2 regions of the Pseudarthrobacter sp. NIBRBAC000502770 genome follow, and region 2 is predicted to be linked to the other one. Evidence: riboswitches for the same ligand, from Rfam matches in the RefSeq annotation. Region 2 holds a riboswitch; the other holds the start of a gene.
What was found. Region 2 has a riboswitch for S-adenosylmethionine ahead of NIBR502770_RS20710 (cobalamin-independent methionine synthase II family protein). Riboswitches for the same ligand answer to the same signal wherever they lie in the genome.
Positions count from the first base shown of each region.

Region 1: it holds a riboswitch for S-adenosylmethionine, as region 2 does, so the genes downstream of both, NIBR502770_RS04065 (homoserine O-acetyltransferase) here and NIBR502770_RS20710 (cobalamin-independent methionine synthase II family protein) in region 2, are expected to answer to the same signal.

Region 1 is NZ_CP041198.1:825,420-829,991, reverse strand. Features, by position in the region: gene NIBR502770_RS04075 (zinc-binding dehydrogenase) at 1-515, opposite strand, end outside; gene NIBR502770_RS04070 (MFS transporter) at 520-1,902, opposite strand; gene NIBR502770_RS04065 (homoserine O-acetyltransferase) at 2,084-3,199, opposite strand; SAM riboswitch class IV at 3,212-3,327, opposite strand; gene NIBR502770_RS04060 (bifunctional o-acetylhomoserine/o-acetylserine sulfhydrylase) at 3,430-4,572, opposite strand, start outside.
Region 2 is NZ_CP041198.1:4,343,338-4,347,909, reverse strand. Features, by position in the region: gene NIBR502770_RS20725 (DUF1508 domain-containing protein) at 1-284, opposite strand, end outside; gene NIBR502770_RS20720 (adenylosuccinate synthase) at 506-1,795, opposite strand; gene NIBR502770_RS20715 (M14 family zinc carboxypeptidase) at 2,031-3,095, opposite strand; SAM riboswitch class I at 3,324-3,429, shown strand; gene NIBR502770_RS20710 (cobalamin-independent methionine synthase II family protein) at 3,443-4,572, shown strand, end outside.

The sequences.
Region 1 (4,572 bases), 890 kb from region 2:
ACGTCGTCGTCAATCACCACCACTGATTCCCGGGCAACCACCGCGTAGTCAGCGAAGGCGGATACGCCCAGGTGATGGTTGATGCGGCCGCCCTCCGGCGTCCGCAACAGCGCCGGACCGTGGAGCAGGTCTCCGGATCCGTTCACCTCAGCTGCCCGGTGGCAGAGCGCGGGCCTGCCTGCCAGGCAGGCCCGGCACTGGCCGCAGCTGGGAACGAACACCAAAACCACATGGTCACCCACGGACACGTCGGAGACGCCGTCTCCTACGGACACCACCCGCCCCACGGCCTCGTGTCCCAGTGCCATGGGAAGGGGCCGGACGCGGGAACCGTCCACCACTGACAGATCCGAATGGCACAGGCTCGAGTAGGTGATGGAAACTCCAAGTTCACCGGTGCGCGGCTCCGGCTGGTCCAGTTCCTGCACCAGCAGCGGCCGCGACTCGGCATAGCTTTGCTTTAACCCTGCGGCGGCCGGGGCGGGAACGGTGGAGTAGAGGACGGCGGCTTTCATGGGCCTACTTCTTGCTGGCAGCGAGCAGGTCTGCCGTGCCCTTGGCGTCGGCAGCGTCAACATCGTGCAGCGAGATGCCCCGGGTTTCCTTCAGGAAGAAGACCGCGACGGCGGTGATGGCACAGGCGATGAGCAGGTACACCGCTACCGGGACGGAGGACTTGTAGGTGCCCAGGAGCGAGGCAGCGATGATCGGGGCCAGGGAACCCGCCACGATGGACGTCACCTGGTACCCCAGGGAGACGCCGGAGTAGCGCATCCGGGTGGGGAACATTTCCGCCATGATGGCTGGCTGCCCGGCATACATGAAGGCGTGGAACACCAGGCCGATCATGATCGCCGCCAGGATGACGAAGTCGTTCTTCGTGTCCATCATGGGGAAGGCGAAGAAGCCCCAGGTGGCACCCATGACGGCGCCGGCCATGTAGACGGGCTTGCGGCCGAAGCGGTCCGACAACTTGCCCACCATGGGGACCACCGAGAAGTGGACGGCATGGGCAACAAGCAGCAGCAGGAGGATCCGCGTGGTGTCGGCCTGGACAACGGTCTTTAGGTACGTGATGGAGAACGTGACCACCAGGTAATACAGGATGTTCTCCGCAAAGCGCAGGCCCATGGCAGTGAAGACGCCGCGCGGGTACCGCCGGAACACCTCAGCCACGCCGTAGCCCTTGTGGCCGGCGTCCACTTCTTTACGGGCCTCCAGGAAGATGGGGGCGTCGTTGACCTTGGTGCGGATGTAGTAGCCGATCAGGACGATCACGGCGGAGAGCCAGAACGCCACGCGCCAGCCCCAGCCCAGGAACGCGTCCTGGGTCAGTGTGGAGGACAGGACGAACAATACGGCCGTGGCCAGGAGGTTGCCCAGCGGCACCGCCGACTGCGGCCAGCTGGCCCAGAAGCCGCGGGACTTGCTGGGGCTGTGCTCTGCGACGAGGAGGACCGCGCCGCCCCACTCCCCGCCCACGGCGAAGCCCTGGGCGAACCGGAGGAAAACCAGAAGCGCAGGCGCCCAGTAGCCGATCTGCCCAAAGGTGGGCAGGCAGCCCATGAGGAAGGTGGAGACGCCCACCACGATGATGCTCAGCTGCAGCAGCTGCTTGCGGCCGAACTTGTCGCCGAAGTGGCCAAAGACGATGCCGCCGATGGGGCGTGCGACAAAACCGACGGCATAGGTGAGGAAGGCGGCGATGATGCCGTCCAGTTCGGTGCCGGCGTTGGGAAAGAAGGCCTTCCCGAACACCAGGGTGGCGGCCGATGCGTAGAGGAAGAATTCATACCACTCCACGACCGTGCCGGCCATGGACGCCGTCACCACTTTCTTCAGGCCTGAGGCCTTGACGTCGGTTTCCTCTGTACGCCTTGCGGCGGAGCTTTCCGTACTCATGCGAACTCCTTCGGCGTCGTCGTCGACGCCACGGGGACCAGTCGATGGGGCCCGGGGTGTGATGCACACCACGGACACCGGATTCGATTGAGTATGGTCTGCCCGCGGTGCAACCTCAACGCCAAATAGTGCAGAAGGCATCTGCAGGAATGCACATTGCCGGCCGTCCTCCCGGCGGCGGCTACGCCAGGAAGCTGCTCCGGAGCTGGCTGCCCAGCTGTCCAATTTCGGTCAGGAACCCGTCGTGCCCGATCGGCGCCCGGATGAGGTGGACATCCACGTCCCCGGGCAGGGCCTGGGCAAGCTCGTGGGACTGCGATGGGAAATAGAGCCGGTCGGAGTCGACGGCGGCCACAAAGAACCGTGCCGTGGATGCGGCAAGGGTTTCGGCCAAGGTTCCCCGTCCCCGGCAGACGTCGTGGCTCATCAGCGCTTCGGTCAGGGCAATATAGCTGTTGGCGTCAAAGCGCTTCACCAGCTTGTTGCCCTGGTGGTCCAGGTAGCTTTCCACCTGGTAGCGGCCGCGGGAGGCCAGGACTTCCCCCCGCAGTGGCGATTCCGGCGCCTGGGGTTCCCGTCCGAAACGGCCTTCCAGCTCGGTGGCGGACCGGTAGGTGATGTGGGCGATCCTGCGGGCGAGGGCCAGTCCCTCTTCCGGACTCCGGCCGCCGTAGTAGTCCCCGCCGTTGAAGTTGGGATCCTGCCTGATGGCCAGGGTCTGCGCCTGGGCGAAGGCAATCTGTTCGGCAGTACTGGCGGCTCCGACGGAGATCACGGCGCAGCGCTGCACCCTGTCCGGGTACGTCACAGCCCATTCCAGGGCCCGTGCACCGCCCATGGAGCCGCCCAGGACGGCGAACCAGCTCTTGATGCCCAGCTGGTCCGCCAGCCGGGCCTCGGCAACAGTACTGTCGCGCAGCGTGACCAGGGGAAACCTGGAGCCCCAGGGCTTCCCATCAGGCGCGGGCGACGACGGCCCGGTGGACCCGTAGCAGCCGCCCACGATGTTGATGGACACCACGAAGAAACGGTCCGTGTCCACGGGGGCTCCAGGGCCGGCCAGCTGCTCCCACCAACCTTCTTCGTCGGTGTCGCCGCGGGTCACGTGGGTGCTGCCGGTCAGTGCGTGCTCGATCAGGATGGCGTTGCTGGCGTCCGCGTTGAGCGTGCCCCAGGTTTCGTAGGCCAGGGTGACGTCCGGGAGGTAGCCTCCGGCTTCGAGTTCCAGTCCCCCGATGGAGGCGTAACGGACAATTCCGTGTTCAGGGATGGCGGTTCGGGCGACGGTAACCGTCATGGCAAGACCTCTTCTACGCGCTTGCCCGCCGTCGTCTGACCGGCAGGCCAGGTCCTCACCCGGGGCACCCCACCGCGGATGGAGGGTTGCCGGCCAGCAAGCCGGGGCTGTCACTGGCACTCATGACCTGGTTCGAGTGTACGAAACACCCCCCGCTCCAGGCCAAGAGTATGACTGGTTGTGACTTCCCGGCTTGCCGGCCGGCACGTGCTGCGCCCTCGCGGTTGGGTCTAGGCGCCGGTGCCCTTGGCGGCCCGGAAGCCTGCCTCCAGGTCAGCCAGGATGTCGTCGATGTGCTCCAAACCGACGGAAAGCCGGACCAGGCCCGGGTGAACGCCGGCCACAACCTGCTGCTCCGGCGAAAGCTGGCTGTGCGTGGTCGACGCCGGGTGGATGACCAGGGAGCGCACGTCGCCGATGTTGGCCACGTGGGAGTGCAGCTCGAGTGCGTCGACGAAGCGCTTGCCGGCTTCCGCGCCGCCGGCCAGGTTGAAGGCGACCACGGCGCCCGTTCCCTTTGGCCCGTACTTGCGGCCACGCTCGTACCAGGGGCTGGACGGCAGCCCCGCGTAGGCGACGGATTCGACGTCGTCCCTTGCCTCCAGCCAGCGCGCAACCTCCGTGGCGTTCGCAACGTGGCGCTCCACCCGCAGGCTCAAGGTCTCCAGGCCTTGGGAAATCAGGAACGCGTTGAAGGGCGAGACCGCGGAGCCAAGGTCGCGCAGCAACTGCACCCGGGCCTTGAGGATGTAGGAGAGGTTGGCGCCGAGCGCGCCGCCTTCGCCGAGGTCGCGTGCGTAGACCAGGCCGTTATAGGTGGGGTCCGGGGTGTTGAAGCCGGGGTACCGTTCCGGGTCCTTGCCGAAATCGAACCTGCCGGAATCGACGATGACGCCGGCGATGGCCGAGCCATGGCCGCCCAGGTATTTGGTGGCCGAGTGGATGACGATGTCCGCGCCCCACTCCAATGGGCGGATCAGGTAGGGGGTTGAAAGGGTGTTGTCCACGATCAGGGGCACGCCGGCCTGGTGCGCCACTTCGGAGATGCCCTCAATATCAAGGACGTCCTGGCGCGGGTTGGACACCACTTCACCGAAGAAGAGCTTGGTATTGGGCTGCACGGCGTCGCGCCACTGGTCCAGGTTGTCAGGATCAGCCACGAAGGTCACCGAGATGCCGAACTTCTTCAACGTGTGGGCGAACAGGTTGTAGGTTCCGCCGTAAAGACTGGGGCTGGCCACTATATGGTCGCCTGCCTCGGCGATGTTCAGCACTGCGAACGTCTCCGCGGCCTGGCCGGAGCTCAGCAGCAATGCCGCCAGGCCGCCTTCAAGGCTTGCGATCCGTTGCTCGACGGCGTCCTGGGTGGGATT
Region 2 (4,572 bases):
GTGCGCTCCTCGCTGCATACAGGTACGACGGCGGCGGGCAGCTCCACCGGGATGGCGGCCGCAGCTGCAGCGGGTACAGGCGCGGAACGGGAGACGGCCCCCGCGGGACAGAGATCGGTGACCAGGCCGGTTCCGGCACATTCGCGAACCGCGGCTATCCCGGCCACCACGGCGGCTTTGTCCTCGAACGGGCCCGAGACGGCGATCACGGCCCCGTCCGGAGCCAGGAGCCGGAACCTGAAGAACGAATCAGCGTCGATGAATGCTTCAAATTTTCCGGCCATGACGATCCTTCCTTGGGCACCAGGTGGTACAGACGAGTCTGGCGGCGGCACCGGAAGCCTCACAAGACCGTGCGCGTTAAGCCTGTGTAAATTCGCTTTCCGGCTGCCAAAAACAAGCGGCAGGCCACCTGCGAAGGTGGCCTGCCGCCGTCGTAGTCCCCACCCGCTCCCCAGCCCCGCAAACGCGGCCAGGGAACCCCGCGGGCGTGGGCCCACAAAATCTAGTCCTTGATGAGGTCGTTCACCACGATGGTCTGGTCCCGGTCCGGGCCAACGCCGATGGCGGAGAACCGGGTTCCGGAAAGCTTTTCCAGGGCCAGCACGTAGTTGCGCGCGTTCTCCGGAAGGTCTGCCAGCGTCCGGGCTCCGGTGATGTCCTCGGTCCAGCCGTCGAAGTACTCGAAGATGGGCTTCGCGTGGTGGAACTCGGTCTGCGTCATGGGCATTTCGTCGTGCCGGACACCGTCCACGTCGTAGGCGACACATACCGGAATCTGCTCGATGCCGGTGAGCACGTCCAGCTTGGTGACGAAGTAGTCAGTGAAGCCGTTTACGCGGGAGGCGTGCCGCGCCAGGACCGCATCGTACCAGCCACAGCGGCGCGGGCGTCCGGTGTTGACGCCAAATTCGCCGCCGGTCTTCTGCAGGTACATGCCCATCTCATCGAAGAGTTCCGTGGGGAATGGGCCGGCACCAACGCGGGTGGTGTAGGCCTTGATGATGCCGATGGAGCGGGAGATCCGGGTAGGGCCGATGCCGGAGCCCACGGAGGCGCCGCCGGCGGTGGGGTTGGAGGAGGTCACGAACGGGTAGGTGCCGTGGTCCACGTCCAGGAAGGTTGCCTGGCCGCCCTCCATCAGGACTACCTTGCCCTCATCCAGCGCGGAGTTCAGGACCAGGGTGCTGTCGATGACCAGCGGGCGGAGCCGCTCGGCGAAGGACAGGAAGTACTCCACGATCTCGTCCACCACCACACCGCGGCGGTTGTAGACCTTGACCAGGAGTTCGTTCTTCTGCCGCAGCGAGCCTTCCACCTTCTGGCGGAGGATCGATTCGTCAAAGACATCCTGGACGCGGATGCCCAGCCGGGCAACCTTGTCCATGTAGGCAGGGCCGATGCCGCGGCCGGTGGTGCCAATGGCCCGGCTGCCCAGGAAGCGTTCGGTTACCTTGTCCAGCACCTGGTGGTACGGCGCCACCAGGTGGGCGTTGGCGGAGACCCGCAGCTTTGAGGTGTCGGCGCCACGCGCCTGGAGTCCGTCGATTTCCTGGAAGAGGGCCTCCAGGTTCACCACGCAGCCGTTGCCGATGATGGGAACGGCGTTGGGGCTGAGAATGCCGGCCGGCAGAAGCTTGAGTTCGTACTTTTCACCGCCTACGACGACGGTGTGCCCGGCGTTGTTGCCGCCGTTGGGCTTGACGACGTAGTCAACACGGCCGCCCAGCAGGTCGGTGGCCTTGCCTTTTCCTTCGTCGCCCCACTGGGCTCCTACGATCACAATTGCTGGCATGGGATCCTCCCCCATTCGTTCGGGCTGCCCGGGCCCGGCCACCAGGTGGCAGGCCGATGCAGCGCCGTTCATGAGAATGCCCCGAACAGACCGGCCTTCGCACAGCCGCAGCACGGCGCAGCGAAGCAAGAGTTCCGGGGCTCTTACCACCCAAGTTTAGCCGATAGGGCACTTCGTCCACTGTTGTGGCCCGCCGCGGCCGTTTCTGCCAAAAGGCCGCGGCGGGCGGTGCCGCCTATTCGTCCTCAGCCTCCCCGGCGGGGCGGGACGTCTGTTCGGCGAGTGTGTTCCAGAAGGAGGTGTCGGCGTCGGCAATGGACCCGTCCGCGATGGCTGCGGCCGTGGAGGTCAGCGTGGTGACAGTCTGCTTGATCAGGTAGCCGTTGCTGCGCTGCCCGAGAGCATAGCCGTCCAGGTAGTGGTCCGACATGCCGCGCATCTCGAAGAGCAGGGTGGCGATGCCGTACTCCACGGAGATGCCGTTTCGGCTGATGGTTTCGGCGCTGCCGCCCTGGTACTTGCCCAGGTGTCCCCAGCCGGTGGAGTCGACGTTGTTGAAGACCACGGCGCCAAGCTGCTTTGATTTTTCGACGACGGCGGGGTCGGCGTTGGGGGTGGTGGGGTACAGGATGGAGCCGGATACCAGCTTGCCGTCACGCTCGGCCCGGGTGCCCTGGTGGTGCAGGTCGATCATGTAGTCGATCCGGTACTTGCGCATGACGTTGTTGTGCAGCGCCTGGGTCTCCGGCTGGACCTTGGCCACATGGTCGCGGTTCAGGTCCACGCCCTCGGCGTTGTAGCGGGTGAGGTTGCGGTCCCCCTTGGCAAGGTAGTTTTCCAGGGAGAAGTTCACGTCCCCCATGGCCCCGTCCGCATTGAGCATGGGCACCACCAGAATGTTCACGCCTTTGAGGATGTCAGCGGATTTACCGGCCCCCAGGTGCTTGATGAACTCCATGGCGCCCTCGGTGGTGAGCTGCTCGTTGCCGTGCTGCTGGGTCAGGTACAGAATGGTGGGCTTGGCGGGGTCCGAAATGTACTTGACCAGGTGGATGTCGCGCCCCTTGACCGTTTGCCCGATGACCTCCAGCTCCATTGCCGGCTGGCGGGCGTCCTGGTCCTTCAGGAACGAGACCATCTGTTCGTACGTGGCGAGCTTGGAGGTGGTGATCTGGCCGTTGCCGTCGTAATTGGGGCCTTCGCCCACAGCGTGTGCCAGCGGGGCGGGACCCGCGACGACGGCCAGCGCCAGGGCTCCGGAGGCGGCGAGGGTCCTGAAATTTGCCAGGGATTTCTTCACAGTGCGTTACCTCTTTCGAGTGCATCGGGGCGCCACCGGCCAGCTCCGTTGCGGCGGTGGCATGTGACCTCAGCCAACCAAGCTTAACGAAACCTGTCAACAAGCTGGACAAAGTCTGTAAGTATGCTGCTGCCCGCCGGGCAAGGGCAGGGAAGCAGCCGGGCAGCGGGCCGCGACATAAAGCGGCACGGACTTGCCCCAAGGTGGGTCTCTCGATTTAGTGAGAGTGAACCATCCGGAGCGGCCGAGAGACCTGGCTCGATGACGCCGCAGCAACCACGGTCCAGCAGGATTCCTGCCGGACCGAAGGTGCTACTGCCAGGACCGATGGAAAGGAAGATTCCAGCATGCCCCTGAACACCGACCACATCCGCGTCACCCACGCCGGATCGTTGCCCCGCACCCCGGAACTCATCGCGGCCAATGCCGCCAAGGAAACCGACGGCGTCACCCCTGAATTCCTGGACCTCCTGGAAACCTCCGTGGTGGACGTGGTCCGGCGCCAGAAGGACCTCGGGATCGACATTCCCAACGACGGCGAATACGGGCACACGATGGCCAACTCCGTGGACTATGGCGCCTGGTGGAACTACTCCTTCGCACGGCTGGGCGGCCTGGAGCCAACCAATGTGGACCGCTGGGCCGATGCCCAGGTGCACCGCTCCTCCCCCGGCAACATTGTCCTGACCTCCTTCCCCGACAGGCGCGACCGGCAGGCGTTCAACGAGGCCTACAACGACCCGTCCTCGGGCATCCTGTCCCACCGCAAGAGCGTGACCCAGCCCAAGATCGCCGGACCCCTGACCTACACGGGCCAGGACCTGGTGGCATCGGACATCAAGAACCTGAAGACCGGCCTCGCCGCCGCCGGGTTGTCGGACGGCTTCGTGGCATCCCTCTCTCCCGGCTCGTGCGCCCGCGTGGCCAACGAGTACTACAAGTCCGATGAGGAACTTGTCTACGCCTGTGCCGATGCCATGCGGGAGGAATACAAGGCCATCGTCGACGCCGGCCTCACCGTGCAGCTCGACGATCCGTCCCTGGCCGAGAGCTGGGACCAGATCAATCCCGAGCCCAGCCTGGAGGACTACCTGAAGTTCATCCAGCTGCGCGTCGAGGCCACCAACTGGGCCCTCCGGGACCTGCCCCAGGAACAGATCCGGCTGCATGTCTGCTGGGGTTCCTGGCACGGCCCGCACACCACGGACATCCCTTTCGCCGACATCATCGGCTCGGTGCTGCAGGTCAACGCGGGCGCATACTCCTTCGAGGCAGCCAACGTCCGCCACGAACACGAATGGCGTGTATGGGAGGACACCAAGCTCCCCGAGGGCAAGGTCATCATCCCGGGCGTCGTGTCGCATGCCACCAACGTGGTGGAACACCCCGACCTGGTGGCTGACCGCATTGTCCGCTTTGCCGACGTCGTGGGCCGCGAAAATGTCATTGCCTCCACCGACTGCGGCCTGGGCGGCAG